3 regions of the Pseudoalteromonas sp. MER144-MNA-CIBAN-0113 genome follow, and region 3 is predicted to be linked to each of the others. Evidence: predicted binding sites of a transcription regulator. Region 3 holds the regulator's gene; each other region holds the start of a gene.
The links. The regulator FliA, encoded in region 3, starts transcription of late flagellar genes. The targets are predictions, from matches to a motif close to CTAAAGNTNNNNNNNNNNNNGCCGATA.
Positions count from the first base shown of each region.

Region 1 (10,288 bases), on a different contig from region 3:
ATATTACCCGGCCAAGAATGTTCTTTTAAACTATCAATAGCACGCTCTGTAAACTTAGCCGTAGTACCGCTTTGCTCATTTACGCGGCGCATAAGCTCTTTAAGTAGTAATGGTATGTCTTCTGCGCGTTGAGCAAGAGATGGGCTCTCAATAGGAAAAACATTTAAGCGATAGTATAAATCTTCTCTAAATGAGCCTTTTTCTATCATGTTTTCAAGGTCTCGGTGGGTTGCGGCAATAACACGCACATCAGCTTGAATCGCTTTAGTACCACCAACGCGCTCATAGCTGCGCTCTTGTAGCACTCGCAGTAACTTAACCTGCATTTGCAGTGGCATGTCGCCGATTTCATCTAAAAATAGGGTGCCACCTTGCGCCAATTCAAACCGGCCTTTACGTGCTGAAATAGCGCCGGTAAATGCACCTTTTTCATGGCCAAATAATTCGCTTTCTAGTAGCTCTGCAGGAATTGCCCCACAGTTTACTGGTACAAATGGGCCTTTGTTACGCTTAGAAAGCAAATGTACGTTTCGGGCAACTACTTCTTTACCTGTGCCCGACTCACCTAAAATAAGTACGTTAGCATCGGTTTTAGCAACCTGCGTAATTAAAAAGCGTAAATCTTTTACGGCTTTGGTTTCACCAACAAGACCATCAAAGGTGCTTTTCTCTTTATTATTTTTATGTTCATGCGGCAACATGCGCTGATATTGCTGACAGTCGTGTAACAGCTGTGTGGTTATTTCATGAGTAAATGGCTCACATATCAACCCCACAACATTAGCCAAACTCAACAAAGGTTTAAGCGTTTCACCAATGAGTAAAAAAGGAAATGTTGGGTATCGTTTAATTAAACTTTCGTGATCTAAAGACTGCAAAGCACCTAACACCACAATACATTCTTTGTTTTGATAGTGGCTACATGCCTGTTCAAAGTCAGCTTCTGTTTGCAACTGTACCGCCTCACCAATAAAAGTAAGCGATGCGTATAATCCAATAGAGCGATTGTTATTATTATCTAAAATTAAGATCATCTTTAGCGAGCCATTTATTTCACTAATTTGTTTTATTAATCAAATTGTAAGCCAGTTGGGTTTGGATGCAAGCAATAGCGGCGATTTTTTGACATTAACGCCAAAAAACAGACACTGGCCGCACAAAGTCAATACTTTATAACTATTAATTGCCTGGGTAGTTTTAGTGACATACATACTTAGGATGAATTAAACGACATATAATGCGATTTTCAATGATACGATTTCACACAGTAAAAACTCATAAAAACTGCTATTATTATTTAAAGGTGTGACTGTTTTGGCCGATAAAGTAATAGTCAAACTTATGTTGGAACTAAACTTGCTTAGAGTTCTGAACATGTAATTAAAATTTAAGGAATTACCTATGGCTCATGCATCAATCAATAAATACCGTCAAATAACAGTTAGCAGCGTTAAAGAGATGACACCTTATGATCAAGTCAAACTCGTGTTTGTAAATATTGTTGGCAAGCTCTCTGCTGCAAAAGGATTTATTGAACGTAAAGAGTTAGAAAAAAAAGGCAACGCAATCTCTGATTGTATTGTGCTACTTGGTGCGTTGCAGCAAGTGTTAAATTTTGAAGACAATAATGAAGTATCAACTAACTTAGACTCTTTGTACGATTACTGTCAGCGTTGCTTATTAACTGCAAACCTTGAAAACAACATTGATAAAATTGATGAAGTAATTACCTTAATTAAAGAGATTAAGTCAGGCTGGGAAGCAATTCCATTCGAACAAAGAGAACCACAACTGTAATGTCTTTAAATCGGGTTACAAGCTCACAAGTTAAAGATAGTGAGACTCGAGCATATTGCAATGAGCTAGTAAGTTTGATTGCTGACTCAGAAGATTGGGATATTGAGCAAGCGCTGAATATTCATAATAAACTTGATATTCACATAAGTAGCTCACTTTCTAGAGAAAAAACTCATTATTCAGCTACTGAACTTGAGTTTTTAATTAACCTAATAGAACAGCTATCTGTTAAAATAGATAATCAAAAGCAACTATTAGCGGTTAAAATAGTTGGTAATCAAAAAAATAAAAAAGCTGTAAATAAGTATAAATCTAATATTTAAAAACACTTCTTGCCTTAGCTAACCCCCTATTTTATTCCCCTTTACAGAGTGATTAAGCAGATTTTTCACTCTGTATTTTTATTTCCTCAAACCTCACTATAAAACAACACAGTTAGTTACTAACAATCGAACAAACATAAAAAAACCTGACTCATAAGCCAGGCTTTATTTGCTAAACAAAGTTAATTGTTTAGCTAGACTTTTTAGCCACACCCGGTAGGTTAGCTAATTGCTGCTGCAAGTAACCTCCTGTCGAGTTTAGGTTAGCAACTAATATATCCATGGCATTGTATTGGCTATATAGTCGCTCTTCATACTTTTTCATTCGGCTATTAAATGCATCAACTTCATCTTGTAGCTTATCGAGTTGTGTTTCACGCCCTTCAATACGTGAACTAAAAATACCATCAGAGGCCGTATAACCTTTAATAACAGTATCTAACTGGCCAACAAAACCATCACCGTCATTTTCGCCAACAAAAAACGTTTGAATAGCTTGTGGATCGCTTTCTACGGCAGCTTTAAGAGCGTCAGAATCAATACTTAACTTACCTGAGCGCTCAGTTCTAATACCAAAGTTAGCTAAAAAGTCGGTATTACCATTACCCGTGCTAAATTCAGATGTTAACATCGAGCGTACTTGGTTTACAGAGCCTCTAAGTAATGAATCACCCGCAAGTGCACCAACGCCCTCTTCAGCGCTAGAGCGACCGAGCTGATTTGATAAATCAATAAATGCATTAAACTTCTCTACAAACGACTTTAATCCAGCAGCAACATTATTATTATTTTCAGTGATAGTTGCTTTACTTAAATCATCGTCTGCATTGTGAGTTTTTTTGGCATTAATGGTGACGCCCTCAATGACATCTTTAAATTCATTTGTACTGCTTGTCGCAACAAGCGTCCCATCAATCGTAATTGAAGCATCCGTCGCTGCTGTTACTTCGTTTAAGTTTTCAGCATACGTTGTTGATGTTGTATCACTATCATACGCAAGACGAGACAAGCCAGACAAGTCTGTATTACCACCATCACCGACATCATCAACTACAATTTTTATTGCGTTTTCTGCGCCGGTTTCTTTACTTGATAACACTAATCGCTGCCCCGTATCATCGGTAATAATAGTAGCATTAACTGAATCATTGTCAGCAGAGTCATTAATCGCGTCACGTATATCAGCCAGCTTTGCTGTGTCTGACACATTTATGTCAAAACTGTTAGAGCCAGAACTAATCGTGAGCTTACCCTCTCCCACCGCTTCATCGCCAGCTATAGCATTTGATGTTAGCTTTTGGTTCTCAGCCAAACTATTAACTTTAATAGAGTAATTATTGGTTTGCGCGTTTTTTTCAGAGCTTAAAGAAACAAAGTCGTCACTGCCACTGATAGTGCGCTTTTGAAAGTTTTCGATGTCACCCAATGATTCTAGTGAACCATTAAGCTCTTCCAAAGAGGCTTTTAGGGTACCTACTGCAGATATATCGGTAGTAAAGTTTGCTTGCTGTTTAGTTACTCGAGCTTGGTAAGGGCTTTTTTCAGCATTCACTAAAGCAGTTACAATTTCATTAACTTGAAGCCCTGAACCTATACCTTTAAATGAAATATCCATAATAATTACCCTCTTAAATTACTGAAAACTAAACTTTAAAATCAACCAATACACCGGTGGCTTCCGCTAATTTAGCAACGATACCTAATACCTCTTCAGACGGGTACTGCTTAACTAAATCACCACTTTCTTTATCAATCACCTTAATAACATTACGGCCAGAATCTTCGTCGACCTTAAACTGAAGGCTGCGATTCATTTCGCCCATAAAGTCCTGCAATTGCTGTACCACCTTCTCTAGTTTTTCAGGTGATAACTCAGTTTTAGAAATTTCGCTATTACTTGCAGTGGTGGTGATGGGTGTATTCTTTTGTTCATCAGCATTTTGCTTAACTTGTGATGGGGTTTGGTAACTTGAGGTAACCTCACCTTTTTGCGCTGAGCTGATATTTAGATTTAAACTTTGCGTTTCCATAATTCGCTCCTACTATAAAGCGATATAAAGCTTTATACCTATACAAGAAAGGAAGGGTTGCCCCTTCCTTAGTAGTTAAGTATAGAGCTTATTGTTAAATTAACCTAATAAGCTAAGTGCTGCCTGTGGCAACTGGTTAGACTGAGCTAAGATTGTTGTACCAGCCTGTTGCATAATCTGGTTTTTAGTCAGTTTAGCCGTTTCTGCAGCATAATCTGTATCTTCGATACGACTTTTAGAAGCCGACACGTTTTCTGATACGTTTGAAAGGTTAGCAATAGTGAAGCCAAAACGGTTTTGAACCGCACCTAAGTCTGCTCGTTGTGCATCAATTTGCGCAAGCGCCGCATCAATTGTTTGAATTGCATCTTGTGCACCTTGACTTGTTGCCCCAGAAATATCAATAGTTTCAACTGATGTCAAAGAGCTTGTAGAAGCACTAAATAATTCAGTTTCATCGGCAGTTCCATCATTAGAAATACCAATTTTGTTCGGTGATGATAAGTTTATTTCTGATGTTTTTGAAGCCGTTGCTGTAGATGCAGTTACTCCATCAAATGTTAAACCACCAGCTGGAGTACCTGCATCCATAACAGATTCAATACCATCCACACCTGTTGCTTTAAGTGTAATTTCACCAGCATCAGAATCGTAAACTGCATCATACCCATCGGCAACCATATCCTCAGCTAAGCGAGCCATATCACCACCGTAGGTACCTAAATCATAGTTGTCATCGCCAACATTGATTGTTGCGTTATCTGTATTAGTGATACCAGCAATAGTTACTTCTAAGCGAGCTTCAGCAACTACGCCTGTAGCAGCAGCATTTATTTTTGCTGCAGCACCATCAGCACCATCATTAGCCCCAAGAGTAACATCGACACCATTAATATTTAGTGTGCCTGCTGTTATAGCTTCATTTGTAGCCATGTCACCAGCTGCAGCTACTGCGCCAAATACAGAACCAGCACCATCAATTTCATTTGCACCAAGCGCATCTGCTGATACATCACGCAAAGTTACGTTAATTGTTTCGTTAGCGTTTGAACCTACTTGGAATTGTTTAGTACCGAACGAACCATCTAGTAAGCTTGTACCACCAAATTTAGTCGTTTCAGCGATACGAGTAAGCTCTTGCTGTAATGCGCCAACTTCTTTTTGTAGTGCGGCACGAGCGTTTGCATCGTTTGAACCATTAGCTGATTGCAAAGATAGGTCACGCATACGTTGTAAGATGTTTGATGACTCTTGCATCGCACCTTCAGCGGTTTGCGACATTGAAATACCGTCATTCGCGTTACGCTGAGCAACACCTAAACCATTAATTTGTGAAGAAAGACGGTTCGCAATTTGTAGACCTGCCGCATCATCTTTCGCACTGTTAATTTTCATACCAGATGAAAGACGTTGCATTGATGTACCTAATGCTTCGCTAGATTTTGATAAGTTTCTTTGTGCATTTAATGATGCAACGTTAGTATTTACTGATAAAGCCATGTTATAACTCCTGATTACTTTCGTAATGTAACTAATTGATTTTAACCAAGAGCCATCACAATAAAAATCTGTTCAAGCTCCGTTCTAATTAAGTTAACGGCCGTTATAAAATTACCTTTAGCTTTTTTTTAAAAAAAACAGTAAAAACTTTTAATTGATTGAAATACAAATAAAAAAGCCAAGCATATTTGCTTGGCTTTTTTATAACTAGCTGGCATTAGCCACCTAAAAGACTTAATGCGGCCTGTGGTAACTGGTTTGCCTGCGACAAAATAGTGGTACCGGCTTGTTGCATAATTTGGTTTTTAGTTAGGGTTGCTGTTTCAAGCGCGTAATCAGTATCTTGAATACGGCTACGAGAAGCTGACACGTTCTCAGATACGTTAGCAAGATTGGCAATGGTAAAACCAAAACGGTTTTGCACCGCACCTAAGTCTGCACGCTGGGCGTCAATTTGCGCTAATGCAGCATCAATAGTTTGAATTGCAGATTGAGCACCTTCACTAGTTGTACCACTAATATCAATCGCCTCCACTGATGACAATTGACTTAATGAGCTATTAAACATCTGGAGCTCATTTGCTGCTCCATCGTTTGAAATACCAATTTTGCTCGGTGATGACAAATTTATTTCCGATGTTTTTGAAGCTGTTGTTGCTCCCGCAGCAGTTCCATCAAACGTTAATCCACCAGCAGGCGTACCAACTGCTTCCATTACAGATTCAATACCATCAACACCTGTTGCTTTTAGGCTAATATTGCCTGCAGCTGGGTCATAAACAGCATCATAACCGTCAGCCACCATCTCTTCTGCTAGGCGCGCCATATCACCACCAAAAGTGCCTAAGTCATATTCATCATCGCCAATTTTTATAGTTGCATTATCGGTACTCGTTATCCCTGCGATAACAACATTTAGACGAGCCTCAGCTGTAACACCAGCCGCAGCTCCATTAATAGAATTAGCTACACCATCAGCGCCATCATTTGCTCCAATTAAAACATCAGTACCGTTGATATTCAGTGATCCAGGAGCTACAACTTCATTTGCAGCCATACTGCCTGCAGCTACTACACCAAATACAGTTCCTGGCCCATCAATTTCGTTGGAACCAATAGCATCGGCAGCAACATTACGTAAACTTACATTAATGGTTTCATTCGCATTTGCACCTACCTGAAACTGTTTAGTACCAAAAGTGCCGTCAAGTAAGCTGGTGCCACCAAATTTAGTGGTATCTGCAATTCGAGTGAGCTCTTGTTGCAGGGCTGCTACTTCTTTTTGCAGTGATGCACGGTCAACCGCACTATTTGAACCATTCGCCGATTGCAGTGATAAGTCACGCATACGTTGCAGAATATTTGCTGACTCTTGCATTGCACCTTCAGCAGTTTGCGCCATAGAAATACCATCGTTGGCATTACGCTGAGCAACCGTTAGGCCATTAACCTGAGACGTTAGTCGGTTGGCAATTTGTAAACCTGCAGCATCGTCTTTTGCGCTATTAATACGCAAACCAGATGATAGTCTCTGCATTGAGGTTTCAAGTGCCATGCTAGATTTAGATAGATTGCGTTGCCCATTAAGTGATGCAACATTTGTATTTACGCTTAAAGCCATTTTACCATCTCCTAGTTTCAATCAGAATGTGGTTCAAAATATTTAAGCAAAAACCACACTGTCTATGACTAGTTGAATGCATTACTTGTGCCAACTAGTAAAAAAAGATTAACCCTATGTTTTAAAACAACTAAATAACACTTATTGCGGCTTTAAATTAGAAGTTAGCGATTTTTTGACAGAAGATAAAAAGGGGGTGACAGTTTTTTGCCGCTTCGTTAAGGCAAGTTATTACCTACTTTTCTCGTATAGTAATAACCTGCCTTGGATGGTATTTATAAATAATCGAATAATGAAAGTTTAGCCAAGCGACCAAAAGTCGCTTGTGAAGCCTGTAAACCAGACTCTTGTTTAGTAAGTTCACTAATAGCTGCAGCAGGATCAATTTCAATTAAGCTCGCTCTGTTTTCTTGATTATTAATATCTAGAGCACTGTTTGAATCGGTCACACGCTCCACCACGTTCATACGCCCACCTAGGCCAGCCTGAGTAAACACAATTTGCTCACTGGCATTTTTAAGCTGAATTAACCCATCCGATAACGCTTGGTTAATTTGCGCTCCATCAAGTTGTTCGTCATTTAGACTAGTGATCAGATCTTCAAGCGTATTAAGCACATTTTCTTTACCTGGCTTTTCAAGGGTAAAATCAAGCTGGCCGGGTGCTACACCTTCAAGTTGAATTTCCATGCCTGCAAACTCAATCGGCTCATCAGTTACTTCACCAGTAACAGGTGGTACAAGAGGATTACCATCACGTAATATTTCATACTGATCAGGCGCTGAAGGCGTTGCACCAGGGATAACATTAACGTTATAGGTATTGATCGTTGGAGAAATAAGCGGATCTGGGTCTGAGTTATAATTATCTTTATGAAACTTGTCAAACTCGCCTTGGTTTTCAACATAAACAGTCCCTGCGGTAATGCCGCCTGATGGCGCTCCATCATTCGACACCACATCAAGACGTGCATCTACGCGTTCAAATACATTAAAGCCATTATCGCTTGATTTTATCTCAACCCCTTTTGCAATGGTTACTTCATGCTGGCCTTGATCGCCTTGGTATTCGTATTTGCCATTAGTGCTATTAAATGTATAGGTTTGAATATCGTCTTGATAGCCAGAGAATAGGTATTTCCCCCCTTCTGATTGACTATTCATTAAGTTAAGCAGCGATTTTTGCAATTCTTTTAGTTCACTGGCAACTGAAGCCAAATCACTTTGACCTAACGAACCATTGCCCGCTCGTATGGTTAGCATTTGCGCTTCTAAAATAGTGTCGTTCATACCCTTAAGTATGCTTTCTTCGGTTGATAAGCGACCATTTAGCTGCTTTATATTTTTAGTTAACTGCTCATTGGTTTCTATTTTATTGGTGTACAACATCCCTTGCGATATAGCAGCTGGGTTTTCAGAGGTACTCAAATACTTTTGACCTGTGTTTGCTCGCTCTAAAGCGCCTGCAACGCCCTGTTGATTATCTAAAATTTTATTAATTTGACTTTGATACATTAAATTATTTGATAAACGCATAATTACCTCGCCGCACTCAGTAAAGTGTCAAAAATAGAACGTGCTGCAGACAGTACTTGAGCCGATGCAGCATAAGATTGCTGAAAACGCAGCAAATTAGCTGCCTCTTCATCTAAATTTACGCCCGACAACGATTCGTACCAGGCTTCTGATTGCTGTGCTAAAGCATCAAATGCCGCCCCGTTGGTTTTTGCTTGACTGGTTACTACACCAACATCGGTTACTAACCCAGCATAGGCCTGGTTCAAGGTTTTATGATTATCGGCTGAGGCACTTGCTACCACATTTTGACGTACTAAATCGGTGTTTTGTAAGTCAGCAAGTTTTTGACCGTTGCGGTTATCATCAAAACCACCTTCATTAAATTCTAAATTAAAGGTATCTCCCGTTGCTGGTACGCCTTCAATATTAAAATCAAAGCCATAACCATCGTATGGTGCCCCGGCTTGAGCGAGTATATTGTTAGCAGGCGGTGTAACCGTAAACGTGGTTGTACCATTCCCATCAGTAAGTTGATATTCGTTAGCATTGGCTGTTTTAACAATGCTAATAGGGCCATTTGCTAAATCCAAAGGATTACTAAAACTACCCGTGGTTACATCGGTGACATTACCCGGTGAAATACTGCCTGTGCCTGTATTATCTAGGCCGTCAGCTGTTCTAATTGGAGAGGCTAAGGCAATGTCTTCGCCTCGACCTGTTGTCAGCGATATATTACCTGCCGCGCCACTATTAAGTTTTACCTGAAATTGGTCACCGGCATTACCGGCTCCGGTTACGTTTAGCTCTAAACCAAACGACTCCCCACTGGTAATAGCGGCTGAATCGATAATGCCACTGGGTGGAATAGTTGCTAAAGAGGCTGTGCCTAAAGGTTCACCTTTATTATCTATTGGCTGAATACTTACTTCGTTAGGGTTCCCCGTATAGGTGATCACAAAATCACTCGCTGGTAGTTCACTGCCTTTACCAGCTTCAACGGTTGCTGACATATTAGCTGTTCCGGTATTTGCTTGATAAACAAAAGCACTGACCGTTGGGATATTAAAAATATCGCCTCCAAGCTCGCCGTTTGCATCCATACCTAAACGATTTTGCTGATTAAACGAATCGGCAAGTGCAATGCCCATCTGGCCTATTTGATTTTGAGCAGGCACCAAAATATCGTCTCTAAACGCTAATAAACCGCCAATTTTACCTTTGAGTTTAGTAGGGTCTATATCTAATGACACAGCCTTACCGCCATTTACATCTAAACGTAGCTCTTTAAAGTTAGCATCGGGATCGCCACTAATCGAAAACAAATTAAATGAACCATTTTGCATAACAACCGCTTCACCTGTGCCCATAAATACTTGTTTTTCACCATTAGGGCCATCGAGTGTTTCTATATCAATTAGTTTTGATAAATCACGTATTGCTTTATCACGCTCATTGTAAGCTGAGCTCGCATCTGCTTCGTTTTTAGTGCCATGAACACCC
Region 1 is NZ_JBEOOG010000066.1:11,776-22,063, reverse strand. Features, by position in the region: gene AAEY57_RS15070 (sigma-54 dependent transcriptional regulator) at 1-1,034, opposite strand, end outside; gene fliS (flagellar export chaperone FliS) at 1,402-1,797, shown strand; gene AAEY57_RS15060 (hypothetical protein) at 1,797-2,120, shown strand; gene fliD (flagellar filament capping protein FliD) at 2,311-3,735, opposite strand; gene AAEY57_RS15050 (flagellar protein FlaG) at 3,764-4,150, opposite strand; gene AAEY57_RS15045 (flagellin) at 4,250-5,650, opposite strand; gene AAEY57_RS15040 (flagellin) at 5,868-7,271, opposite strand; gene flgL (flagellar hook-associated protein FlgL) at 7,547-8,806, opposite strand; gene flgK (flagellar hook-associated protein FlgK) at 8,809-10,288, opposite strand, start outside.
Region 1: fliS (flagellar export chaperone FliS) is a predicted target of FliA. The motif match lies at 1,298-1,324, and genes of this name have one in related genera.

Region 2 (10,288 bases), on a different contig from region 3:
TTTGGCGCTGAAGATAGCCATAAATTTGTAAACGGTGTACTTGATAAAGCTGTAAAACAGTTACGCAAGTCATAACAACTTAAGCTGCATATTAATTCAGTGAGTTGTTATAAATAACCGTTAAAAAGGAGAGCCGGCATAGGCCGGCTTTTTTGTGTATGAAGGAATTTGAATTAATTAATCACTACTTTAAAGGTCGCGGTATCACTCGTCGCGATGTTAATTTAGGGATTGGAGACGACTGTGCGCTTGTCACAGTACCAGCAAACTGTCAGCTTGCTGTAACAACAGATACCTTAGTTGCTGGGGTGCATTTTTTTCATGATATCTCTCCTCGCGCATTAGGGCATCGAGCTCTGGCAGTAAATTTAAGTGATTTAGCTGCCATGGGCGCAGAGCCTACATGGGTATCGGTTGCACTCACGTTGCCAAGTATCGATCCACAATGGATTGCAGAGCTGACTGACGGTATGCATGAAATTGCTGAGTACTTTAATGTACAAATTATTGGTGGCGATACGACTCAAGGCCCTCTCAGTATTACTATTTGTGCAAAAGGCACGGTTCCTGAAGGTAAAGCACTGCGTCGAAGTGGCGCAAAAGTGGGCGACTGGATTTTTGTAACCGGACCGCTAGGTGATGCTGGTTTGGCAATTGAGTCAAAAAAACAAGGTTTGCCAGTTGCACCTGAACATTTAAAGCATATTAATAAATGTTTAAACTTTCCAACGCCACGCGTGGCCGCCGGACAAGCTTTGCGTGGCTTAGCGTCATCAGCTATTGATATTTCAGACGGTTTACTTGCTGATTTAAGTCACATTTTGGATTTGTCACAGGTCAGTGCAACAATCAATATTGAAAATGTACCTACTTCTGATGCAATGCAAGCGAGTCTTGATTTTGAGCAACAGCTTCCTTTTATACTCAACTATGGCGATGACTATGAACTACTTTATACCGTCCCAGACAGTAATAAGAGTATGCTCGATATTAAGTTGCGCCAATACGGTGTAGAAGCAACCTGTATCGGCCAAATCAAAAGTGGTGACGGGAATATAGAATTATTACACCAAGGTGAAAAGTTTGTTTTTGAGCACAAAGGCTTTGAGCACTTTTCCAAGGAGCAGGTTTGAATAAAAACCGATTATTTAATTTAAAACGCCCACATCAATTTTTTGGTTTGGGTTTTGGTACAGGGCTTGCGCCTAAAGCCCCAGGTACATTTGGTACTTTAGCGGCGTTACCGTTTATTTTTATTACCATGCATTTTCCGTTATGGTTACAAATTGTATTTGCGGTGGTGATCAGTATATTTGGTATTTGGGCATGTGGAAAAACAGCTGATGACCTCCAAGTTCATGACCACCCCGCTATTGTTTGGGATGAAGTCGCTGGTTACTATATAACGATGATTGGTGCAGCACTGAATTGGCAAACATTATTAGTGGGCTTTTTACTATTTCGCTTTTTTGATATAGCAAAGCCAGGGCCGATTCGTATACTTGATAAACGTGCTCATGGTGGGTTTGGTATTATGGCCGATGATGTACTTGCAGGTATTTTTTCGCTTATTTGTTTGCAAGCATTGATAAAAGTAGGTTTACTACCCTTTTAATTTATTATTTGTTTAACTAGGTGGCAGCACTATGATGCGATTTTTATTGGTTTGTGTACTCTTGATGTGTGCCATGCCAAGTACGGCTTCAATTACTGATTACGTAGTTAAACAATGGAACATTAAAGACGGACTTCCCTCACAATCCCTCAAAAGTGTGGTGCAAGATAACCAAGGCTACATGTGGCTTGGTACGCAATTCGGGTTAAGCCGATTTGATGGTAACACTTTTACTAATTACAACACTCAAAATAGTCTGTTTTTACCCAGCAATGGCATCAATAAATTACTGATTGATGGCCAAGGACTATTATGGATAGGCACGAAAAACGGCCTAGTTGTTATAGACCCAGAAAAGCTAACCGCACAAGAGTTTAATATTAAAGGCCCTGTTAGAGATATTCTTGAAGACTCTAAAGGCAGTATTTGGATAGCAGCTAATGGGCTTTATTACATAGACAGAGGCCAGATAGAGCTGCGCGACCAGCTAAACAATCCGAGCCCTATCGTAAATGCCACTGCGATCACCCAAATAGTAGGGTCAGTCAGTAAAATGGCGCTCTCACCAGAGGGAATTTGGCTGGTTAACGACCGTAATTTATTACGCCTGACGCAAAGCGCGTCTGACTTTTCTAAATTACGCTTAGAACTAACTGCTAAAGTGGCTCTGCCTGATCGTTTAGCGCAAACCATTGTTCACGATCTATCGTTTTTAAATGGTAATTTGTACCTAGCTTCTGAGTTAGGGGCTTACTTTTTAGATTTAGATGACGAGCTACGTCCGTTTCCACTGCCCAATGCTAATAACTCAGCTGTGTATAAGTTTATGAGCGATGGTAATGGCGGCTTGTGGATATCAACCTATGGACGTTTATTATTTAGAGCTAAATCTAATGATTGGCAGTGGGTTGAACCCAGCCAATTAGATCAGAGCATTTGGTTTGCCGATATATTTAGAGATGATGAAAATAACATATGGCTAGCGAGTTTTAGTGAAGGGTTATGGCTTGCTCACGAAGGGCGAATAGAGCGCCATTCAGCCATTTCTAAAATGACCGAAGCGGTGATGGCTATTAGTAAATCACCTGATGGTAAATTATGGATTGCCAATAAAAGTGGCATTGGTTATTTTGATGCCGATAAAACCTTTATTAATGTTATCAATAGTGCCAAGTATGGAAATGCCTCGGTACATGACCTGCAATTTGATGGCGATCGCCTTTATATTGCTACTGGCAGAGGCTTGTTTTTCTATGAGTCGAACACCTTATATAGTTTCCCTGCTCGTGCGTTGAGCGATAACCCTGTTTTTGCAATTAGCACTTCAACTAAAGGCGGCTTTTGGGTAGGCACCGGACGAGGGTTATATCGTCTAAATTATAATGGCTTAAACCCTTTTGCGTACAATGCGTTCTTAGGTAGTAAGTTTGTTACTTATGTTCTAGATAAACCAAATTTTGGCGTGATTGGTACCAGTAAAGGCGCGTATTACTTTACTGAACGCGGGATAGAAAAAATAGGTGACCAAACCACCTTAGAAAGTGCGTACGTTACTAGCATTTTACACATTAAAGGCGTAGGTATTTTAATTGGTTCGTTGAATGATGGTTTGTTTTATCGCAGTGGACAAGGGCAGTGGCAGCAATTAGATGCCGCCAATGGGCTGCCATATGGTTCTATATTTAGTCTTGAGTACGATGATACTACAAAACGCATTTGGGTAAGCACCATGAAAGGGGTTTATCGCATGCCAGTTGAGCAATTCAAAGCCAACATTGAAAGCCTAAAAGTGGAGGAAGTGATCTCTTCATTTGATCGACAGCTCGATGGTAAAGCAAGTCAATGCTGTAATGGTTTAGGCCATGATGCGGTGGTTGATATGGATAATTCAATTTGGTATCCCAGCTTGCAAGGCGTTGTAGAAATTCCTAAAGACGTAGAATTATTTGGACTGCGTTCACTTAAACCAACTATAGAAACTTTAACCACGCCATCACGAAAACTTGCTGCGGCTGCGTTAGGTAAAAAGCCAGTACTTAAAACTGACGAGCGTGATGTAACGCTTACCTATACCGCTATCGATTATTATGCACCTGCAAGTATAGAGTTTAGGTATAAACTCAATGGACTTGATAATGATTGGCGCTATGCAAATACCCGCCGAGAAGCAATTTACACTAACTTACCAGCAGGTATGTTTTTATTTGAATTAGAGACAAAACGTCAAGGTGAAGATTGGGGCAAAGCGCAATCGGCCGAATACGCTTTTGTGGTGCCTGAACGATTTGGTGAAACTATATATTTTAGATTACTGATCACCAGTGGTTTTGTGTTGCTCTTTTATTTGGTGTTTTGGGTATTTAAAGTTCAAGAGCGACGTAAGCAGCAGGTTCTTGAGGGGCTTATTACTGAGCGAACCCTTGAGCTTCGCCAAGCAAACGATAAATTAAACCAAGTAAACTCTCAGCTTAAACTTGTTAGTCACTCTGATGAGCTAACAGGGCTGAGAAGTCGCCGTTTTTTGTTTGATCAACTACCAAAAGATATTGAGCATTTTCAGCGTAACTCGCAGTCATTACAGGCTCAAGGTAAATCGTTGGTGTTGTTAATTATTAATTTAGATAACTTTAGCCGCATTAACGATGCCTATGGTCCTATTGCTGGAGATAGCTGTTTACAACAAGTAGCAGCATTACTTAACTCGCGTACCCAAGGTTCTGATTATGTTGCCCGTTGGAGTGGTGATGAGTTTTTACTGTTATTGCGCGATTTTAAATGTAATTTAATCGACAGCTATGTATATGAATTATGCCAAGCAATTGCTGATTATTCGTTTCAGCTTCCTAACGGTGAAACAACCAATATAACAGCGTCAGTCGGGTGGTCGTTCTATCCGTTACCTCTCTTAGGTGGGCAAGTTATTAGCTGGGAAACATCAATTAATCTAGCTGACATAGCATTACATCAAGTTAAAAAACGCGGCGGCGATGGCGTCGCTAATATTACCTTTGACGAGCAATTAGATGCATTTGAGTTTGAGCAAAACCCCAATGTTGAACAGCAAATTGGTTTGTTACAAAGCAATGGTCTAGCCGATATTAAGGTATGGATGCGCTAGAGGTTATAGATGAGCAATAAAAAAGGAGCCAATGGCTCCTTTTTTATTAAACACGATAAGTGTTAGCTCATAAATGATTTAATTGAAGTTAAAATACCGTGTTCACCTAACCCCATTTCATCGTGCATTTGCTGTTGTGTGCCATGTTTAATGAATTCATCAGGAATACCTAAGTTAAGCACTTTTACATCGGCTTTAATGCTCGATAAATATTCATTAACTGCAGAGCCTGCACCGCCCGCAATCGCGTTATCTTCTAGGGTTACAATAATATCGTGATCATTAATCAGCTCATCAATTAATGCCGTATCAAGTGGCTTAATAAATCGCATGTTTACTAGAGTGGCATTGAGCTCATCAGTGGCAAGTTGTGCGTTTTCAAGCAAGGTACCAAATGACAATATAGCCACTTTAGTACCTTTTTTAATTACATTTGCTTTACCCATTTCAAGTTGTTGCATAGTGCTTTGAATGTCTGTTGAGCCTGCACTACCACGCGGGTAACGAACAGCAACAGGACAATTAGCTTGATAGCCTGTATAAAGCATATGACGGCATTCGTTAGTATCACTTGGGGCCATAATGACCATATTAGGTATACAGCGCATAAAGCTTAAGTCGTAGGCGCCTTGATGGGTTTCACCATCGGCTCCAACAATACCGGCGCGGTCTATAGCAAATAATACCGGTAGGTTTTGCAGTGCAACGTCGTGAATTAGTTGATCGTACGCGCGTTGTAAAAAGCTAGAATAGATAGCCACAACGGGCTTTAAGCCCTCACAAGCAAAACCTGCAGCAAGAGTAACAGCGTGTTGTTCTGCTATTGCTACGTCAAAGTATTGTTCTGGATACTCTTTAGAAAAACGTACCATGCCTGAACCTTCACGCATAGCTGGCGTGATTGCCATGAGCTTACTGTCTTGCTCGGCCATGTCACAAAGCCAATCACCAAACACATTTGAGAAAGTCGCCGCACCTGGCTTAGATTTTGGTAAGCTTGATGTTGCAGGATCAAATTTTGGTACGCCATGATAACCAATCGGATCGGCTTCGGCAGGCTTGTAACCTTTGCCTTTCTGGGTTTTTATATGTAAAAGCTGTGGGCCTTTTAAGTTACGCATATTGCGCAGCGTATCAACCAACATATTCACATCATGTCCATCAATTGGGCCAATGTAATTTAGACCTAATTCTTCAAAAAAAGTACCCGGGATCATCATCCCTTTAATGTGTTCTTCCATACGGCTGGCAAGCTCTTTTACCGGCGGTACACCAGAGAGCAGCTTTTTACTGCCTTCGCGGATGTTGGTATAAAAGCTACCTGATAAAATACGCGCAAAATGATTGGTTAACGCACCGACATTTTCAGATATCGACATTTCGTTATCGTTCAAAATGATCAGCATGTCTGATTTAACATCGCCAAGGTGGTTCATTGCTTCAAAGGCCATACCAGCAGTAATTGCGCCATCGCCTATTACCGCGACTGTTTTACGCCCTTTGCCTTCTTTTTGTGCAGCAATAGACATACCTAACGCCGCAGAAATTGAGGTACTTGAATGGCCAACACTAAAGGTGTCGTATTCACTTTCATCTCTAAAAGGGAAAGGATGCAATCCGTCTTTTTGGCGAATGGTATGCATTTGATCACGACGGCCAGTCAGTATTTTATGCGGATAAGCTTGATGACCCACATCCCAGACCAAGCGGTCTTCGGGTGTGTTGTATACATAATGTAGTGCAACGGTAAGTTCTACGGTTCCTAAACCAGACGCTAAATGACCGCTACTTTGCGATACCGAATTGAGTAAATAGTCACGCAATTCATGGCTAAATGCAGGAAGCTTATCTTGTGCTAAGTCTCGCAAGTGGGCTGGTTCGTTCACCAAATCAAGTAATGGATACTTGCTGCTATCAAGTGTCATGGTTTTTTATATATCCTTCGCTAATATTAACCCTCCTCAAAACAAACGAGGTTTAAAAGGCGACTTAATATTCAGTAATAATTTTATACTAAGAGTTAATACGTTTTAGCTGTATTTAATGGTCACGTTCAATTAAATAGTTAGCCAATGCCGCTAAATCTGTTGTGTCTGCGTCAATGTTAGCTAATGCCTCATGGGCTTGTTGTATTAAATTTTGTGCTTTTTGCTTAGCGCCTAGCATACCTAATAAAGCGGGGTATGTCGCTTTATTCGCTGCAATATCTGACCCTTGTGGCTTGCCTAAAGTAAGCGTATCGCCCTCAACATCTAAAATATCGTCATGAACTTGAAATGCAAGCCCTATAGCGTATCCAAAAGTTGATAAGTTATCTAAAGTTTGTTGGCTTGTATTAGGAGCGCACAGTGCGCCAAGAGTGATCGCACAATTTATTAGCGCACCGGTTTTAAGTTTATGAATGCGTTCTAACTCATCAACAGTAATAACCTTATCGGTTGCTGCAATATCGCGGCCTTGTCCGGCAACCATACCTTGTAACCCCGATGCATGCGCTAGTGCTGCGATCATTTTTAATTGTGCTTCAGTCGAACATTTAAATGTGTGCTTAGCAATAAGTTCAAATGCTAAAGTTTGCAGTGCATCTCCAGCTAAAATCGCTTGTGCTTCACCATATACAATATGACATGTAGGGCGACCACGGCGTAAATCATCATCATCCATAGCGGGTAAGTCGTCATGCACTAATGAATAACTATGAATACATTCAATGGCTGCGGCAAGTACATCTAAATCACGCTTGTCAGCACCGAGTATTTTACCTGTGGTGTACACTAAAAACGGGCGCAGTCTTTTACCACCATTCATTACACTGTAATGTGTGGCTTCTTTTATAGTATTGTCGCTTTCAAGAGGTTGTTCAAAATAAAGGTTGAGCGTATTAGCTACATCATCTTGAGCGAGTTTTATTTGTTCTTTTATGCTCACGATTATTCCATATCGTTATCAAAGTGAGTAAGCGGTGCTTTTTCGTCATTACCCATTAATATCGACACCTTTTGCTCAGCTTGTTGAAGTTTGCCTGAAGATGCGCTCGCAAGTGCAATACCGCGCTCAAATTGCTTTAAAGACTGTTCAAGCGATAAATCACCTTGTTCCATTTCACTGACAATTGTTGTTAACTCTTCTAGTGCTTGTTCGAAACTTAAATTTTCAGGTTTTTTAGTCGCCATCTTTATTTTCAACTTACATAATAAATTTAGACGCCAATTTTAGGGGGAATGCTAAACTAGGTCAAAGAATGATATTGTTTTTTGATAGATAAATGCTGTTGATTGGGTTTTATTGCGTTTCAACGTTATTTTTTAAAATTATTAATTTTGATTAATTAGATTGATTACCTATGTTGATCTAAAATATAGCTAATCTTAATTTTACCGTTTATCATAAAAATCACTTAAGTATTTCAGTACCTTGCCGATAAACAATTAATAACAACGCTTGCGAAGAAAAAATATAAAACCTTTGGAGGGAATGTGGATTTAGCAACCATTATTGGGATCCTTGGCGCAATTGGCTTAATTGTCATGTCCATGTTTATGAGTAGTAGCGGTGAAGTCGCTATGTTTTACAATACCCCTTCTGTGGTTATTGTATTTGGTGGTTCCCTTTTTATCGTTTTATCTAATTTTACCATGTCGCAATTTCTTGGCATTGGTAAAGTATGTGCAAAAGCGTTTATGTTTAAAATTGAGCCTCCTGAAGCATTAATCGAAAAAGCGGTAGAATTAGCTGACTCTGCTCGAAAAGGCGGGTTTTTAGCCTTAGAAGAAGCCGAAATCCCAAATCCTTTTATGCGCAAAGGCGTTGATATGCTAGTAGATGGGCATGATGCTGATGTGGTACGTGCAACATTACAAAAAGATATTTCGTTAACCACCACTCGCCATGAAATGGGGGCAACCTTATTTAAATCATTAGGTGATATTGCACCTGCAATGGGGATGATCGGTACGTTGATAGGCTTAGTGGCTATGCTCTCGAACATGGATGACCCCAAAGCTATCGGACCGGCAATGGCGGTTGCGTTGTTAACCACATTATACGGTGCGTTTTTAGCAAACGTTGTAGCCATTCCTATTCAGGTAAAACTTGAACTGCGTAAAGACGAAGAGGCCATGAATCAGCGCTTAATTTTAGATGCAGTATTAGGTATTCAAGACGGGCAAAATCCTAAAGTAATTGAAGGGATCTTGAAAAATTATTTGGCTGAATCAAAACGCGCAGTCAATACTGAGGAATAATTATGTCAGATGAAGAGTGCAAATGCCCACCTCCAGGACTTCCTGCGTGGATGGGAACGTTTGCCGATTTAATGTCATTATTAATGTGCTTTTTCGTACTTTTACTCGCATTTTCTGAAATGGATGTACTTAAATTTAAACAAATTGCAGGCTCAATGAAGTTTGCTTTTGGTGTACAAAATAAAATAGAAGTAAAAGACATTCCAAAAGGGACATCTGTTATTGCTATGGAGTTTACGCCGGGTAAACCTGAGCCAACTCCTATAGAAACCATTCAGCAACAAACGGTTGAAATGACCCAACAAATGCTTGAGTTTCAGGCGGGAGATGAAAGCTCCGCAGGTGGACGTCAAGAGCAACGTGGTGAAAAGCGAGGTGGTGAATCAAGCAGTACCTCAGAGGAAGTTGCTGCAGCTACGGCAGTGTCTGCTGCTGATCAAGAGCAAATAAATGACTTAGTTAAAAAAATTGCGCAACAGCTTGAAAAGCAAATTATTGATGGGGCTATTGAGCTTGAATCTTTAGGGCAGCAAATCATAATTCGTATTAGAGAAAATGGCTCGTTTCCATCGGGGAGTGCATTTTTACAACCACAATTTAAACCTATCATTCAAGATATTGGCCGATTACTTAAAGATGTACCCGGTGAAATTACGGTGTCTGGTCATACGGATGATTTTCAGGTTTCCAACGAGCTTTACATTAATAACTGGGATTTATCATCTAAACGCGCAGTTGCGGTAGCGAGTGAATTACAAAAAGTTCCAGGTTTTGATAAAACCAGAATGATGGTGGTAGGACGTGCAGAAACTAGGCCCTTAGTGCCGAACGACTCCCGCGAAGATCGAAGACGTAACCGCCGTGTAGAAATATCAATTTTACAAGGCAAGGCAAAAGAGTCAGCGCCAATTGATGTAAGATAGAATGACTTGGCTATGTACCTTTTTTAGCATAGAATGCAACATTCTTAACAAATGTAATGGGGCGAGTATGTTAACTAAGTATTGTAGTATGCCTGGTAACGGTACTGGCGATGACGATGATAAAAAAACGAATTTTACTAAGTAATCATGCCTGATTGGTTTGATAAAATTTTAGAAATTTTAAACAGTAGCTGGGTGCTTATTTTGAGCCCAGCTATTTTTGTTTTTTATTTACGAAAAGATCTCTGTGCTTTAAGGTTTACTTTAATAACGGCTTCTTTTTTTCTTTTTGGTGCTTTAATTCATTCATCGCTCAAAGAGTTTGATGACGGCACTTACATATACCGTTATGTAGTTTGGGCATTAAACGATTTATCTTGGATGGCTT
Region 2 is NZ_JBEOOG010000043.1:17,516-27,803, forward strand. Features, by position in the region: gene nusB (transcription antitermination factor NusB) at 1-75, shown strand, start outside; gene thiL (thiamine-phosphate kinase) at 159-1,133, shown strand; gene AAEY57_RS12115 (phosphatidylglycerophosphatase A family protein) at 1,130-1,615, shown strand; gene AAEY57_RS12120 (diguanylate cyclase domain-containing protein) at 1,647-4,733, shown strand; gene dxs (1-deoxy-D-xylulose-5-phosphate synthase) at 4,796-6,658, opposite strand; gene ispA ((2E,6E)-farnesyl diphosphate synthase) at 6,774-7,661, opposite strand; gene xseB (exodeoxyribonuclease VII small subunit) at 7,664-7,906, opposite strand; gene pomA (flagellar motor protein PomA) at 8,210-8,977, shown strand; gene AAEY57_RS12145 (flagellar motor protein MotB) at 8,980-9,900, shown strand; gene AAEY57_RS12150 (hypothetical protein) at 10,048-10,288, shown strand, end outside.
Region 2: pomA (flagellar motor protein PomA) is a predicted target of FliA. The motif match lies at 8,130-8,156, and genes of this name have one in related genera.

Region 3 (10,288 bases):
CGATACCTACCGTATTGGTGCTTATGAGCAGCTAGCAACGTATGGTCGTATTATAGGTTGTGGCGTTAAACAAGTTAAAGATGCAAATGAATTAGCAGAAGTTTTATACCATTTACGAAATAAACGTCTAGTCTTAATTGATACAGCAGGAATGAGTCAACGTGATTTACGCTTAACCGAGCAGTTAAACACCTTGATGCGTAATCAGCGTGTTGATATACGTAGTTATTTAGTATTAAGTGCGACGGCGCAAATTAATGTATTACAAGAAACAGTAAGGCACTTTAAAAAAGTACAGCTAAGCGGATGTATTTTTACTAAACTTGATGAGTCATTGAGTTTAGGTGAGATTATTAGTATTGCGATTCAAAATCGTCTCCCAATAGGGTATCTTACTAACGGTCAGCGAGTACCAGAAGATATTAGAGTGGCAAATGCCGAAAAACTAGTAAAAAAAGCTGAGCAATTGTATTTAAAAAGAATAAAAGCACAACAATCACGACACCAATCAGTGGCGTCGAGCACAGTAGAGATGTATGATTAACACAGTTTTAGATCAAGCAAGCGGCCTTCGCAAAATGAGCAAGAATAATAATAACGGCGTAAAAGTTATCGCTGTCACCGGCGGCAAAGGTGGAGTGGGTAAAACGAACGTATCCCTTAACACGGCAATCGCGTTAGGCCAACAAGGCAAACGTGTGCTTGTACTAGATGCTGATTTAGGATTAGCGAATTGTGATGTGATGCTTGGACTGCGCGTTGAGCGTAATTTATCTCATGTTTTATCGGGCGAATGTGAACTTGATGATATTTTAGTCGAAGGTCCCGCAGGCATAAAAATAGTGCCTGCAACATCGGGTTCGCAAAGTATGGTTGAGTTATCACCCTCAGAGCACGCTGGACTTATTCGTGCATTTAGTGAACTTAACACCGACTTTGATATTTTAATTGTTGATACCGCTGCGGGTATTTCTGACATGGTATTGAGCTTTTCTCGTGCCGCACAGGATGTGGTTGTGGTGGTATGTGATGAGCCAACATCAATTACCGATGCCTATGCGCTCATTAAAGTACTGAGCCGTGAGCACGGCGTATACAAATTTAAAATTGTTGCCAACATGGTGCGTAGCTTACGCGAAGGGCAGGAATTGTTTGCAAAACTTTCAAAGGTTACCGACCGATTTTTAGATATATCAATGGAGTTGGTTGCAACAGTTCCTTATGATGAGAATATGCGCAAATCAACGCGCCGCCAAAAAGTAATTGTTGAGGTTTTTCCTGGGTCGCCTGCTGCAATTGCTTTTAAAACACTGGCTACAAAAATTGCTAAGTGGCCAACACCTAGTCAAGCCTCGGGTCATTTAGAGTTTTTCATTGAGAAACTAGTTAGTAACTAACAATGACAATACCGGTGAATAGAGCTATGGGATATCAGTCAACACAAAATTTAAATATGATTGTTGAAAAGCATGCCTCATTAGTCAAAAAAGTGGCGTGCCATTTAATTGCTCGTTTACCGGCCAGTGTGCAGCTAGATGATTTAATTCAATCGGGTATGATTGGTTTAATTGAAGCTTCAAAAAACTTTGATGCAAGCAAAGGCGCAAGCTTTGAAACCTTTGCCGGTATTCGTATTCGTGGTGCGATGATAGACGAAATGCGCCGAGGCGATTGGGTTCCACGTTCAGTTCACAGAAAAAGCCGTTTGGTTGCAGAAACTATTGTTGCGCTTGAGAACAGTTTAAACCGTGAACCTAAAGATAGTGAAGTTGCTGAAAAACTTGAAATTTCGCTAAATGAGTACCATCATATTTTAAACGATGTAAATGTAAGCAAAGTGTTAGGTATTGAAGACCTTGGTATAGATGACGATGTGATTACACCTCATGGCCAAGATTTAGCACTAGACAAACCGTTCAATAATGTTAAAAATGAACGGTTTAATGAGTCTTTACTCAGTGCAATAAAGTCGTTACCGGAAAAAGATGCAATGGTGCTTTCTTTGTACTATAACGATGAGATGAATTTAAAAGAAATTGGGCATATACTCGATGTAAGTGAATCGCGTGTAAGTCAGATACATGGTCAGGCGATGATTAAGCTTAAAGCAAAAATCAATGACTGGATAAACTAGAAGTAAGTAAATAAAGGTTCAGGCCTCACTGGAGGATGTTTTGGATAAAAACATTAAAATTCTTGTTGTTGATGATTTCTCAACAATGAGACGTATTATTAAAAACCTGTTGCGCGATTTAGGTTTTACCAATGTTCAAGAAGCAGATGACGGGTCAACTGCTTTGCCTATGTTGCAAAATCAAGCGTTTGATTTTGTTGTAACAGATTGGAATATGCCAGGCATGCAAGGTATTGATCTTTTAAGGGCAATTCGAGCTGATGAAAAATTAAAGCATATTCCTGTTTTAATGGTTACAGCAGAAGCTAAAAAAGAACAAATAATTGCTGCGGCCCAAGCAGGTGTTAATGGTTATATTGTTAAACCATTCACTGCAGGTACATTGAAAACTAAATTAGAAAAAGTGTTCGAACGCTTAGGTTAATGAGAGGGAGAGGCTTATGTCAGCACCTGCTGCGCCTCAGATTACTTTAGAACAAGCTCGCCAGTTAGTTGTTTTTTTAGAAAATGGTGAGCAAGATAAAGCGAATCAGTTAATTTTAGAAACAGCTTCACAAGAGCAATCACAGTTATTTGCTGAGGTGGGTAAGTTGACGCGTCAACTGCACGAAGCTTTAAAAAGTTTCGAGTTAGACACGCGTTTAACAGACATTACCACTGATGCCATCCCTGACGCAAAAAAACGCCTTAACTATGTCATGGAAATGACAGAAAACGCAGCCAATAAGACAATGGATGCGGTTGAAGCAAGCTTACCATTAGCACAAGAAATCGCTGACGAAATAGCTGATATCAAGCCAACGTGGGATCGTTTAATGAACCGCGAAATAGAGCTTGGTGAGTTTAAATCACTTTGCCATAGTATTGATAAGTTTATGAGCAGTTCTCATCACAAAACCGATGAGTTACAAATGCTGATGACTAATGTGCTGATGGCTCAAGACTATCAAGATTTAACCGGTCAGGTTATTCGCCGTGTTATTGAACTTGTCCGTGAAGTTGAAGAAAGTTTAATTCACCTGTTAACTGCATTTGCAGCGCAAGGTGGTGAGGTTGAACCAACTGAACAACCAGAAAAAATAGAAGATCCCATTGTTGCACAAACACTAGCAGGTCCCGAAGGGCCTATTATTGATAAAGAAACGCGTAATGATGTTGTATCTGATCAAGATGAAGTTGATGATCTATTATCAAGTTTGGGCTTCTAATAGGAGAGTACTGCATGAGCTTTGAAGTCGATGAAGATATTTTACAAGACTTTTTAGTAGAGGCCGGAGAAATCCTTGAGCTTTTATCTGAACAGTTAGTAGAACTGGAAAACAACCCAGATGATACTGAGCTACTAAACGCAATATTTCGCGGTTTCCACACTGTAAAGGGTGGCGCTGGCTTTTTGGCTATGACAGAGCTTGTTGATGCATGTCATGGTGCTGAAAATGTGTTTGATTTACTGCGCCAAGGTGTAAGAACAGTTAACTCTGAATTAATGGATGTGATTTTACAAGCACTGGACACCATTAATGAAATGTTTGCCACGATTAAAAATCGTGACCAGCCAGAGCCTGCTGATCCAGAATTACTTGCAGTACTTCACAAACTTGGGCAGCCACCGACAGCAGAAGAGCTTGCCGGCGATTCTGTGGTTGAAGATATAGCTCCTGTGGAAACTCCATCGGTAGAGCCTGAACCAGTTGCAGAGCAACCGAGCAACGATGCTGAAGAAGACCCGTTTGCTTTTGATGAATTATTTAGCGGCCCAGATAGCAGCAGTACTGAGTCTCAGATTGATGAAATAACCGAAGACGAATTCGAAAGCCTACTTGATGAACTTCATGGAAAAGGGCAAGCCCCACAAGAAAAACAATCATCATCAAGTGGCAATGATGTCAGTGGTGATATAACTGACGATGAATTTGACAGCTTATTGGATGAACTTCATGGTGTAGGCAGCTTTGGCGAAGTGAGCCAAGCAACCGCAAGTACACCACAACAAACACCATCGGCTCCTGTGGCTTCACCAAGTAACGAGCAAAGCTCGGGCGATGATGAAATAAGTGACGACGAGTTTGAAGCCTTACTTGATGAACTTCATGGTAAAGGTGCACCTAAGTCGATAGAAACACCGGCTCCTGTAAGTAAACCTGAACCAGTGGCAGCTAAAAAGCCAGAACCAGTTGCTGCAGCTAAGCCACAGCCTAAACCAGAGCCAGCTAAGCCGGCTCCTGCGGCACAAGCAGCTAAAGCTGCGCCGCCCAAAAAAGCAGCGCCTCCACCGGCAGAAACAACTGTACGTGTTGATACCAAACGCCTAGACCAAATAATGAACATGGTGGGCGAGTTAGTACTTGTGCGAAATCGTTTGGTAAGCTTGGCAACAAACTCTGACAGCGAGGCTATGGGTAAAGCTATTTCCAACTTAGATGTTGTGACTGCTGATATCCAAGGTGCAGTAATGCAAACACGAATGCAGCCAATTAAAAAAGTGTTTGGCCGTTTCCCCCGTGTAGTACGAGATTTAGCACGAACGCTGCAAAAAGATATTAATTTATTACTTGTTGGTGAAGACACCGATTTAGATAAAAATTTAGTGGAAGCATTGGCAGATCCACTCGTGCATTTAGTGCGCAACTCAGTGGATCATGGTATTGAAATGCCCGATATTCGTGAAGCATCGGGTAAACCTAGAACCGGTACTGTTACTTTATCAGCGTCTCAGCAAGGCGACCATATCCTGCTTACCATCCAAGATGATGGTGCCGGTATGGATGCTGAAAAGCTTAAAAAGATTGCGATTAGTAAAGGGGTGCTTGATCACGACCAAGCGAGTCGTCTTTCTGATACTGAAGCTTATAACCTTATTTTTGCACCTGGGTTTTCAACCAAAGAAGAAATCTCAGATATTTCTGGCCGTGGTGTTGGTATGGATGTGGTTAAAACAAAAATCACTCAGCTCAATGGCTCGGTTAACATAAAATCAGAAATGGGCGTAGGGACTACTTTAGAAATCAAAGTTCCACTAACACTTGCGATATTGCCTACCTTAATGGTGGTGGTGGGAGAGCAAACCTTTGCCTTGCCGCTAGCGGGTGTAAGTGAAATATTCCACTTAGATTTAACAAAAACTAATGTGGTTGATGGCCAGCTAACGATTATTGTTCGTAAAAAGTCGATTCCATTATTCTACCTTGAACATTGGCTTATAAAAGGCGCTGATAGAGGTCAGCGAAAAGCACAAGGGCATGTCGTTATTGTGCAAATAGGGACTCAAAAAGTAGGGTTCGTTGTTGATTCACTAATAGGTCAAGAAGAAGTGGTGATCAAGCCTCTAGATGCATTATTGCAAGGTACGCCGGGTATGGCGGGTGCGACTATTACCTCTGATGGTGGAATTGCACTGATATTAGATGTACCGAGTATGCTAAAGCATTACGCTGGATAATAAAAAGTAGGTATAAACTTTATGCCTACCCATTCATTGAATAAGAGAGCGAAATGGCTGTTAAAGTTTTAGTAGTTGATGATTCAAGCTTTTTTCGCCGCAGAGTGAGTGAAATTCTTGAACAAGACAGCGGCATTGAGGTAATAGGCTTTGCTGTAAATGGCCGAGAGGCCGTCGAAAAAACAGCTCAGTTACGTCCTGATGTTATCACCATGGATGTTGAAATGCCGGTGCTGGATGGTATTAGTGCTGTGAAAGAGATCATGGCGAGTAATCCAACACCTATTTTAATGTTTTCATCGTTAACACGAGCAGGAGCATCTGCCACTTTGGATGCGCTTGATGCTGGGGCGATGGACTTTTTACCTAAAAAGTTTGAAGATATTGCTCGCAATAACGATGATGCAATTAAGTTATTGCAAAATAAGGTTAAGGAAATAGGCCGCCAGCGTATTGGAAGAATTACGAGAACGGCCCCATCTCCAAGTATTAGTAAACCAGCGTCAAACAGCTCTGAGCGCTTTTCTAACCTTGCTAAAAAGCCGATAGTTCAACCTGATCGTAGCTTTAATAATGCGAGTCCTGCATCTACTAGCAGCAGTGCCTCAGCGCGTGCCAGTGGTAAGCAGTATCAGTTAGTTGCTATTGGTACATCCACAGGTGGGCCGGTTGCACTGCAAACTATTTTGACGCAATTACCTGCTAATTTTCCACACCCTATTTTACTCATACAGCATATGCCTGCTGCATTTACCCCGGCTTTTGCTACTCGCTTAGATGGCTTGTGTAAGATTAAGGTAAAAGAAGCGCAGCAAGGCGATAGATTACAACCTGGGTGCGCTTATTTAGCGCCAGGTGGCCAGCAAATGATGGTAGAAGGACGTGGCTCTAATAGAACCCTTCGTGTGTTTGAAGATAAAAATGAACGAGTAAACTATAAACCAAGTGTTGATATTACCTTTGCCAGTGCGGCCAAAGCGTATCAAGGTGATGTGCTTGCCATTATTTTGACAGGCATGGGTGCAGATGGTCGTGATGGTGCTCGCATGCTTAAGCAAACTGGCGCTACAATTTGGGCTCAGGATGAAAAAAGCTGTGTTGTCTATGGTATGCCTCAGGCGATAGCCAGTGCAGGTTTAGCGAGCGAAAGCATTAGCCTTCATGATGTGGCTGCACGTTTAAAAAGAGAGGCTGGCTGTGGATAAGCTTTCTGTTTTAGGATTACTGGTTGCATTAGGTGCTATTGCAATCGGTTATTCTTTAGAGGGAGGTGTGGTATCTGCGCTGTTTAATGGGCCTGCACTAATTATTGTATTAGGCGGTACATTAGGTGCGGTGATGCTACAAACATCAGCCAATACATTTAAAAAAATGCTTGGTATTACTCATTGGGTTTTTGTTACCGACGACCATGATATTGAAGATGCTATTGAGCAAGTAAAACGCTGGTCGCATAAAGCCCGTCAAGAAGGGTATTTAGCATTAGAAAGCGAAGCACTTGCGCATTCAGATCCCTATGCCGCCAAAGGACTGAGCTTATTAGTTGATGGCTGTTCAGAGCAAAAACTACGCGATACCCTCGAGATTGACTTATTACTTGAGCGAGAACGATTACTTGATGCTAGCCGGGTATATGAAGCAATGGGTGGGTATAGCCCAACTATTGGTATTTTAGGTGCGGTACTTGGGCTTATTCAAGCCATGTCATTTATTAACGATCCTGAGCAGTTAGGAACGGGTATTGCCACCGCGTTCATTGCAACTATATATGGTGTTGGTTTGGCTAATTTATTATTTTTACCTATGGCCAATAAGCTAAAGCAACGGGTTGAGCAAAAGATGCTTTATCACGAAATGTTAGCGGAAGGTGTAATTGCTATTAGCCAAGGTGAGAGCCCTATTAATATTGAACTAAAGCTTGAAGCCTACCGCGTTGAACGTCCAATTTTACAGGCCCATTAGCGCCTATGTTACGCCGTCGCTTACGTCATCACCAATTAAAGAGCCAACATACTGAGCGCTGGTTAGTTTCTTATGCGGATTATATGACCATAATGTTTGCATTTTTTGTTGTATTGTATGCAATTGCGATAAACAAAGAAGACAACATCAAGGTTTTATCTGATTCTCTTGAGCATGTTTTTGATAAGTCTGCAAAACAATATTCTCAGCAGGGTAACGGGGTAAATGGTGATGCTTTATTGCTTGAAAGGGTGACCCCTGAGGCTGAAATTCTCTATGGCGAAAGTATTCAAGAGCTAGAGCAAGACCCAATGTTACTCGATGGTCAAAGTGACAATAGCAATATTAGTCAACGCCACTTAGGTAAGCCGCTGGATAGTTTATTGGCTAAATTACAATCGTCGCTAATTGATGAGATACGCAGTGGCGAGGCTAGCTTAGAACTAAGCCAAGACTGGTTGGTTATTGAGCTCAATTCCGGATTGTTGTTTGCCAGTGGTAGTGCTGTTGCACATAACAAGGCCAAAGAGATTGTAAAAAAAATTGAAGCAATCATTGCATCAGTCGATAACTATATAAGAGTACGCGGGTATACAGATAACGAAACCATACGAAATGAAATATTTCGTTCTAATTGGGAGTTATCAGTGGCGCGTGCAACCTCAATATTAGTTGAGCTAGAGCGTTTGGGCATTGAATCCGCGCGCATGGCCATTGAGGGGTATGGTCAATACTCGCCCTTTGCCGATAATAATACCGAAGCTGGGCGTGCTGAAAACCGTAAAGTCGTGATTGCACTTTCTAAATATGGTTTAGCCCCCGAGCCCTCTGATGAACAAACGAAATCATCAATTTCAGTATCAGAGCAAAGTCAGCCAGAAATTGAGCTGCCTGCCCAAGACGATACAATAAAAATAATTCGTTTACCGCATGGTGGCATCCGTGTTACAACGCGCAACGAACAGTAATTAGGATGTAATGTGAAAGTTTGGACAGTAGCCAATCAAAAAGGGGGAGTAGGCAAAACCACTACAGCGGTTAGCCTTGCAGGGATCCTTGCGCTTCAAGGCAAGCGCGTGTTATTGATTGATACAGATCCTCATGCTTCACTAACCTATTACTTTGGTATTGATTCAGAAGATTTAGAGGTCAGTGTTTACGATATTTTTACTCGAGGCTCGAGTATGAAAAGCGAAGAAATATTGCAAGCATTATGCCCCTCAACAATTGAAAACCTTGATATTTTACCTGCAACTATGGCGATCGCGACACTTGACCGTAGCATGGGTAATAAAACGGGAATGGGCCTGATTTTAAAAAAAACACTGGCTAAAATTAGCGAGTATTACGATTACGCAATTTTAGATTGCCCACCTGTTTTAGGTGTGCTGATGGTCAATGCGCTTGCCGCCTGTGAAAGAGTGTTAGTGCCGGTGCAAACTGAGTTCTTGGCGCTTAAAGGGCTCGATAGAATGATGCGTACTATGGAGTTAATGCAAACCTCTCAAGCGAAAAGCTATGAATATACTATAATTCCAACTATGTATGATAAACGAACCAAAGCATCGCTTGAGGCCTATAAAACATTACAAGAAACGTATAAAGAAAAAGTATGGCCAGGCGTTATTCCTGTTGATACTAAATTTAGAGATGCAAGTTTAGCGCAAAAAGTACCGGTAGATTTTTGCCCAAATGCGCGTGGAGTCTATGCTTATAAAGCATTACTTAAATATTTAATAAAACAAGGTTAATAAATGAGTAAGCAATTATTTGCTAATGAAAAAGTAGTCACTCAGTACTTAGGGGCGTTATTATCTGATGACGAACCAACAAAAGACCTTGAGCCTGTTGCTAAACTGCTTGAGCAGGTAACGTATGAAGAGCAAAAAGAACAACCAGTAATAGTTGAGCCTGTTGTTGAAGTTGAAAAGCTCAATAAGCAAGTATCGAATGTAGAAATTGACACCCACCAAGAGCAACACGTCGTGCCTGAGCAAGAGGTGGTTGTAGGTGGTGAAGCTGACTACTTTGATGGTGAGTTTCAAGCGCTGTTTTTTGAAGTGGCAGGGCTTACTTTAGCGGTGCCGCTAAAAGCCTTAGGTGGCATTCATGAGCTTGGAGAAGTAAATCATTTATTTGGCAAGCCTAAGTGGTTTAAAGGGGTTATGATAAACCGAGAAGAAAAGCTCAATGTTGTTGATACCGCTCGCTGGGTTATGCCTGAAAAGTACGATGAGCAGTTAGAGGCATCTTTAAATTATCAATATCTCATCACTTTAGGTGATAGCCAATGGGGTTTATTAGCAGAAAAACTAATAAATAACATTACATTGAGTAAAGAAGATGTAAAATGGCGTACAAATAACAGTAAGCGCCCATGGCTTGCTGGAGTAATTAAAGAAAAAATGTGTGCTTTAATAGATGTTAATAATTTAAACGCACTATTAGAGAAAGGCTTAGATAGCCGTCACAAGTAATGACCATTACGAGGTAAGAGCATGAGTGAAGATAAATTACTGTCAGCTAAGAAAAATGCAGATAATAATGATGAGATTTTGCAGTGGGTTACGTTCAAGCTAGAAGATGAAACTTATGGCGTAAATGTAATGCAAGTGCAAGAAATACTGCGTTACACCGAGATTGCTCCTGTACCAGGTGCGCCTTCGTATGTGATTGGTATTATTAACTTACGTGGTAATGTTGTTACCGTTATTGATACTCGCTCTCGTTTTGGTTTACCTGATATTGAAGCG
Region 3 is NZ_JBEOOG010000025.1:19,699-29,986, forward strand. Features, by position in the region: gene flhF (flagellar biosynthesis GTPase FlhF) at 1-544, shown strand, start outside; gene AAEY57_RS08725 (MinD/ParA family ATP-binding protein) at 537-1,397, shown strand; gene AAEY57_RS08730 (RNA polymerase sigma factor FliA) at 1,424-2,134, shown strand; gene cheY (chemotaxis response regulator CheY) at 2,175-2,558, shown strand; gene AAEY57_RS08740 (protein phosphatase CheZ) at 2,575-3,342, shown strand; gene AAEY57_RS08745 (chemotaxis protein CheA) at 3,357-5,573, shown strand; gene AAEY57_RS08750 (protein-glutamate methylesterase/protein-glutamine glutaminase) at 5,627-6,778, shown strand; gene AAEY57_RS08755 (flagellar motor protein) at 6,771-7,535, shown strand; gene AAEY57_RS08760 (flagellar motor protein MotB) at 7,541-8,503, shown strand; gene AAEY57_RS08765 (ParA family protein) at 8,516-9,286, shown strand; gene AAEY57_RS08770 (chemotaxis protein CheW) at 9,290-10,012, shown strand; gene AAEY57_RS08775 (chemotaxis protein CheW) at 10,034-10,288, shown strand, end outside.